Regions from separate parts of the Paenibacillus sp. MDMC362 genome, predicted to be linked through region 2. Evidence: riboswitches for the same ligand, from Rfam matches in the RefSeq annotation. Region 2 holds a riboswitch; the other holds the start of a gene.
The links. A riboswitch is a leader RNA that binds a small molecule or an ion and turns the genes downstream of it on or off. The one in region 2 is predicted to bind S-adenosylmethionine.

Region 1 (3,418 bases), on a different contig from region 2:
CGGTATTTTCATATCCAGTCTTTCTTACGGAACAGATAAAACATGAGAGCACCGGCAGAAATCATGACGCCTATAACTACATAATAAGAATATTCCCAGTGAAGCTCAGGCATATTGTCAAAGTTCATGCCGTAGATGCCCGTTATCAGCGTCAGTGGAATGAAGATCGTTGTAATGGCGGTAAACACGCGCATGATTTCATTGGCCCGATTGGCGATACTGGATTGGTAAGCCTCTCGAAGGTTCCCCATGAGATCCCGGTAGGTTTCGAATGTTTCGGAAATTTTCACGGCATTTTCATAGATATCGCTGAAATATTTTTGCAGCTGGTCATCGATCAGCCGGAGATCTTTTTTGTTTAGCGTATTGATAACTTCCTTCTGCGGTCCAAGCACCTTTTTCAACCAAAGAATCTCGCTTCGAAGACCGATGATTTCGCTGAGGTGGGATTTTTTGGTATGCATCAGAATGTCTTCCTCCAGCTTTTCAATCCGCGCCTCGATGCGGTCCCCGACGGAGAAATAGTTGTCTGTCACGAGGTCGATCAAGAGATAGAGGAAGCGGTCAGGCGTGCTGACTTCATCCTCCCAGAGAAGCGGTTTAACGGTGCGAAGCTCGTGAATCTTTTGCTTGGTCACCGTAATAATAAAATGTCTGCCCAGGAAAACATTCAATGCCCGAAGGAAAATCTCTTCGTCGTCAAACCGGATGCTGTTTACGACGATAAAATAGTGGTTCTCGTATATTTCAATTTTGGGACGCTGTTCCTCTTCGCTGAGGCAATCCTCAACCGCAAGATCATGCAGGGAGAAGAGGGGCTGCAGTTCCGCTAAATCATCCACGTCCGCATCCAGCCAGTAGAAGCCGCTGGCCGGAGGTGTCAGCGTCATTTCGATGTCATCAACAGGGGTAAATACGCCCGAATCGACCAACCGGATTTTCATCTGATATCACTCCTTTGTCAAATACAAGCTGCTTGGTTAAGCAGTAAAGGCACAGGATATCAGCCCACCGGTTTACGGGCATAATCAAGGAAGGTTAGAATACGATAAAAAGCGCATGAAAAATAACGCCGCCCTCTGCCGGTAAGCTGATCTTAATCCTATGCGGTTGTGCGTCTTGTGCATCCAGTTTCTGGCTCGGGTCACCGTCCATCTTCCATGTCACCTCTTTCATACTCGGTTTTAAACAGCACTTGTCTAGTATAACGCCGGGTGTAGGACCTTTCAAGTTGAAATCCGGTGCAGCCAAGGGCCATTTGTACAGGGTATGGAAACCTTCGGTGAAGTGTGACGGACTTTATGAAAAGGTTCTTGACGAAAAATTGGGAATGATTTAAAGTAAGTATCAATTACGAACAATTTAAGACAACTGAATAAAGCGAAATCTTATCAAGAGCAGGTGGAGGGACTAGCCCTATGAAACCCGGCAACCGGCGGCAACATCGCACGGTGCTAATTCTTGCAGGAGATACGACGCTTCTTCGAAGCCGTTGTATAGTCTGACAGATGAGAGAGGCGCATTGTGATACGTATATGATGACCTTTCTCTACTTCGAGAAAGGTCTTCTTGCGTTTATACAGTCTAACGCTCTTTCTCACAGCTTTTTTATGGATGTATCATTTCATATCTCGAAGGAGTGAGCCACGATGCCGATTAAAATTCCGGATGCCTTGCCGGCAAAGGAAGTTCTGGCTGGAGAAAACATTTTTGTCATGGATGAGAGTCACGCATTTCATCAGGATATCCGCCCATTGCGGATCGCTATTCTGAACCTGATGCCAACCAAGGAAACGACGGAGACCCAACTGCTGCGCTTGATCGGTAACTCCCCGCTCCAGGTGGATGTTGTCCTTCTTCACCCGAGTTCCCACGTTTCGAAGAATACGTCGGCTGAGCATCTGAAATCATTTTACAAAACCTTTGAAGAAGTGAAACACCGTCGTTTTGACGGCATGATCATTACAGGAGCCCCGGTTGAGCAGTTGGAGTTTGAAGAAGTGAATTACTGGGATGAGCTTACTGAAATTTTTGAATGGACCAAGACGCATGTGACCTCCACGCTCCATATCTGCTGGGCGTCGCAGGCCGGGCTTTATTATCATTACGGCGTGCCGAAATACAGCCTCGAGGAGAAATGCTTCGGCGTGTTTCCACATACGATCAATGAAACATGTACCAAGCTGCTCCGCGGATTTGACGAAATGTTCTTTGTTCCGCATTCCCGACATACGGAAGTTCGGCGCGAAGACATTACAGGCATTGACGATTTGGTCATCCTGTCCGAGTCCGAGGAAGCAGGCATTTATTTGGTATCAAGCCGGGATGGAAAGCAGATTTTTGCCACAGGGCATTCCGAGTATGATGCGGACTCTCTGAAGTGGGAGTATGACCGGGACGTTGCCAAAGGCATGGACATCGAACTGCCGCGCAACTATTACCCGAATAATGATCCAACAAGGACGCCTCCGTCCATATGGCGGGCGCATGCAAACTTATTATTTACTAATTGGCTCAATTACTATGTATATCAGGAAACGCCGTACGATATTGGTCCGCAAATATAGCAGTATACGGGAGGAGAGTTTGTGATGGGGAAGAAACCTTTTAATATAGAGAGCCGGCTGGCACAGATCGGCTCGGTGCAAGAACCGGTAACCGGAGCCGTGAATTTTCCGATTTATCAAGCTACGGCATACCGCCATCCCAAATTAGGCCAGAGCACGGGGTTTGACTACGCCCGTACGAAAAACCCGACCCGGTCGGTACTGGAGGACGCCTGCGCCGAGCTGGAATCCGGCGATGCCGGCTTTGCTTGCAGCTCGGGCATGGCTGCCCTTCAGACGATTTTTGCTTTGTTCGGCCAAGGGGATCATCTGATTGTATCGCTGGATCTGTATGGTGGGACGTATAGGCTGCTGGAGCGGATTATGTCCAAGTTCGGCGTTACGGCTACGTACGTGGACACGAATGACCTGGTTGCGCTGGAAGGGGCAAGAAGGCCCAACACGAAGGCTGTATTTATCGAAACGCCGACCAATCCGCTGATGATGATTACGGATATTGAAGCCGTCTGTACGTGGGCAAGGCACCATCAACTGATCAGCATCGTGGATAATACGCTTTTGACTCCGTATTTCCAAAGACCCATCGAGCTTGGGGCGGATATCGTTATACATAGCGCCACCAAGTATTTGGGCGGACATAACGATGTGCTGGCAGGGATCATCGTAACGAAAGGCAAGGAACTATCGGAGGAGATGGCGTTCCTTCATAACTCCATCGGCGCAGTGTTAAGCCCGACGGATTCCTATCAGCTGATGAGAGGAATGAAGACGCTAGCGCTGCGCATGGATCGGCACGAGACGAATGCAACCGCAGTGGCAACGTTTTTGACCACTCACCCGGCGATCGGCGA
Region 2 (3,418 bases):
ATGAAACGGGGATACCCGGATGAGGTTATTCCCGCGTGAGAATATCGTGAACACGGTTGAAACGCGGTGGAATCACCATTTTGGCAAATAGCGATCCAATAACCAAGATTAATTTGATGACGCAAGGGGGTACCGCCATGCTTCGAATGTTACTTGGGGAACAGCCCCGGCAGAATAACGGCCTGCTTGAGGAAGCCATTGAATCGATGGTCCAAACAACCCGGCTGCTGCAGAAGGAAATGGAGAAAAACCAGGATCCGACGCATGATTTTCGCAAGCTTGAGATTTGGACCCGGGGGTTGATCGTTTCCCTGGATGAGCTGGAACAGAGCTGGAACGCGGCCAGGCATTTCAGTCAATCGATCCAATCGGGTTACATCGATGACATGTCGATTCAGGAGCAGGGGGAATATCAACGGTATGTGTATTTTTACAAAAACGGCTTTATCCGCGTATTCTCGATCCTTGACAAGCTGGGGACGGTGTTGAACGATTTGTACGATCTTCATACCTCCAAGGTGAAGGCGCATTTCTCCTATTTTACGGTCCTGCGGCAGTTTAAATTCCTGAAGGCCCACGGGGAGCTGGCCAAAGAGCTGGATGCGATCAAGGATCGTTACAAAACACCGTTGAACACGCTCCGGAAACGGCGCAACGCCGAAATCCATTACATGAATTCCGAGATGCAGGATGATTTGTGGCAGCGTCATCAAGGGCTGTCGGACAAGATCGAGCTCGAGGATATCGGGCAGCACCTGGACGATCTCAAACAAGGCGTTGATATGGTATGCCGGAGTCTGGCGGCCTCTTATAAATATACGAACGAGCTTTGGGCGAAAAATGGAGTCAGGACTTAGGCACAAAATCGCCATGAAATTCCTTTTGACAAAAACCTGAAAAGAATCTATACTAACTATTGCATTCATTAAATGTTATCAAATCAGATCAAATTAATCGGAAAAATTTCATATCGATGTTTTCTTATCGAGAGAGGCGGAGGGACAGGCCCGATGAAGCCCGGCAACCGACTCCAGCGTGTAATTGCTTAACGCGATGACGCTTGGAGTGACATGGTGCTAATTCCTTCAAAGCTATGGGACACCCTTAGTTTTGACAGATGAGAAAAGGCGTTGACTTTTACGTAAAGAGGGCCCTTTTTGATTCTACAAAAAGAGGCTCTTTTCTTTTGGGTAAATAGATATGAAGCTATGGAAAAAGGAGGATTATCGGATTGATTGAGCTCAAGCAATTGACGAAGCAGTACGGAAAAGCCGGAACTTTAACAACTGCGTTGTCCGAATTGGATTTGTCGATTGAAAAAGGAGAAATTTTCGGAGTGATCGGACACTCCGGTGCAGGTAAAAGTACATTGATCCGTTGTATCAATTTGTTGGAACGTCCCACCTCGGGCGAGGTGTGGGTGAACGGTAAGAATTTAACGTCGCTCGGCAAGAAGCAGCTTCAGGCGGAACGCCGCAAAATCGGCATGATTTTTCAGCACTTTAACCTGCTGTCATCCGCGACGGTGTACGATAACATTGCGTTTCCGCTGCGTCTGATCAAGACGCCGAAGGCCGAACTGGAACGTAAAGTATCCGAGTTGTTGGCTTTGGTCGGCCTCGAGGCGCATCGGGACAAATACCCGTCTCAGTTATCAGGCGGCCAGAAGCAGCGGGTGGGCATAGCGAGAGCGCTCGCCAGCGATCCGGAAGTGCTGCTGTGCGACGAAGCGACTTCCGCGCTTGACCCGCAGACTACGGATTCGATTCTGCGCCTGCTGCTGGACATTAACCAAAAGTTTCATCTGACGATTGTGCTCATTACCCATGAAATGCATGTGATCCAGAGCATATGCGACCGGGTCGCCGTCATTCATCAAGGCGGCATCGTGGAGCAAGGGCCGGTAACGGAAGTGTTCCTGAAGCCGAAGCATGAGGTAACCCAGGAATTTATCCGTCAGGAGATGGACAGCGGCCAAGCGCTCCGGCTGGCTATGCAGGGTCAGGTAAACGGCCCTTCCAGAGCGGTTCAAATCACGTTCCTGGGATCGAAAACGTACGAATCGATCCTGTCCCATACCGTTCATGAGACGGGCGTGAATTTTGCGATTCTGCAGGGTACGATCTCTACGATCAAAGAAACGCCGTACGGCCAGCTTATCGTCCGTTTCGAAGGGGAAGAGCGCGCGATTGAAGATACGATCCGGAAGCTGCTTGAACAAGGACTAGACGTGGAGGTGATTCATTGATGTTCGGACTTGATTTTACCCAGATCGATTGGAAAGAGATATGGACGGCAACCTTGGATACCCTGCGGATGCTGGGGGCTTCGGCCTTGTTCAGCTTTATCATCGGACTGCCGGTCGGCGTGCTGCTCTACATGGCCGCAAGATCCACGTCGGGGTTGGTACGCTTCGGTTACACGATCCTGTCATTCATTGTCAACATCCTGCGCTCGGTTCCGTTCATTATCCTGATCGTGGCGATGATCCCGATTACAAAGTCGATCGTAGGTGTTTCGTACGGCGTGCTGGGAACCATTCCGCCGCTTGTGATCGGCGCTGCTCCATTCTTCGCAAGGCTCGTGGAAACGGCTTTGAATGAAGTGGATAAAGGCGTGATTGAGGCAGCTCATGCCATGGGTTCCTCGACAAGCCAAATCGTATGGAGGGTACTCCTTCCGGAGGCGCGTCCGGGCCTTCTGGCCGGAATGACCATCACGATTGTAACCCTGGTATCGTATACCGCGATGTCCGGTCAAGTCGGCGGCGGCGGGTTGGGCGATTTGGCCATCAAGTATGGATATTACCGTTATGAGACCGAGATTATGATCCTGGCCGTCGTATTAATGATTGTGCTGGTGCAACTGCTGCAAATGGCAGGAGATCGCTTGGTCCGACATTTTACAAGAAAATAACGGAATGGATAAGGCATCAAGGAAGACAATATAAAAACATAATATATTTTCGGAGGGAGAGTTTTAGAATGAAAAAATGGACATTGGCATTGATCAGCTTGACATTGGTTACGGTGGTGCTGGCAGCGTGCGGCACCAAGCCTGCGGATAACGCGGCTGAGCCAGAGGGAACAACAGGAGGCGGCGCTCAAGAGACCGTAACCTTGAAAGTAGGGGCTTCGCCTTCACCGCACGCCAAAATTTTGGAGCATATCAAACCGGCACTTGAAAAAGAAGGCGTAAACCTGGAAATCGTGGAATTCACGGATTATGTTCTGCCTAATACACAAGTGGATTCCAAGGAAATCGACGCAAATTTCTTCCAGCATAAACCTTACCTGGATAATGAAATCAAAGAGCGCAAGCTGGACCTGGAGTCCGTGATCGCCGTGCATGTGGAGCCGCTGGGTGCATACTCCAGAACGATTAAATCAGCCGATGAACTGAAGGATGGAGCCGTTGT

Region 1: linked by a shared signal. The riboswitch ahead of metA (homoserine O-acetyltransferase MetA) and the one ahead of DP091_RS20925 (methionine ABC transporter ATP-binding protein) in region 2 are both predicted to bind S-adenosylmethionine.

Annotation. Positions count from the first base shown of each region.
Region 1 covers NZ_QLYT01000014.1:240,051-243,468, reverse strand. The annotation lists gene corA (magnesium/cobalt transporter CorA) at 9-944, opposite strand; SAM riboswitch class I at 1,386-1,515, shown strand; gene metA (homoserine O-acetyltransferase MetA) at 1,650-2,567, shown strand; gene DP091_RS06825 (PLP-dependent transferase) at 2,592-3,418, shown strand, end outside.
Region 2 covers NZ_QLYT01000041.1:85,428-88,845, reverse strand. The annotation lists gene DP091_RS20930 (Cthe_2314 family HEPN domain-containing protein) at 138-857, shown strand; SAM riboswitch class I at 979-1,124, shown strand; gene DP091_RS20925 (methionine ABC transporter ATP-binding protein) at 1,232-2,248, shown strand; gene DP091_RS20920 (methionine ABC transporter permease) at 2,248-2,916, shown strand; gene DP091_RS20915 (MetQ/NlpA family ABC transporter substrate-binding protein) at 2,985-3,418, shown strand, end outside.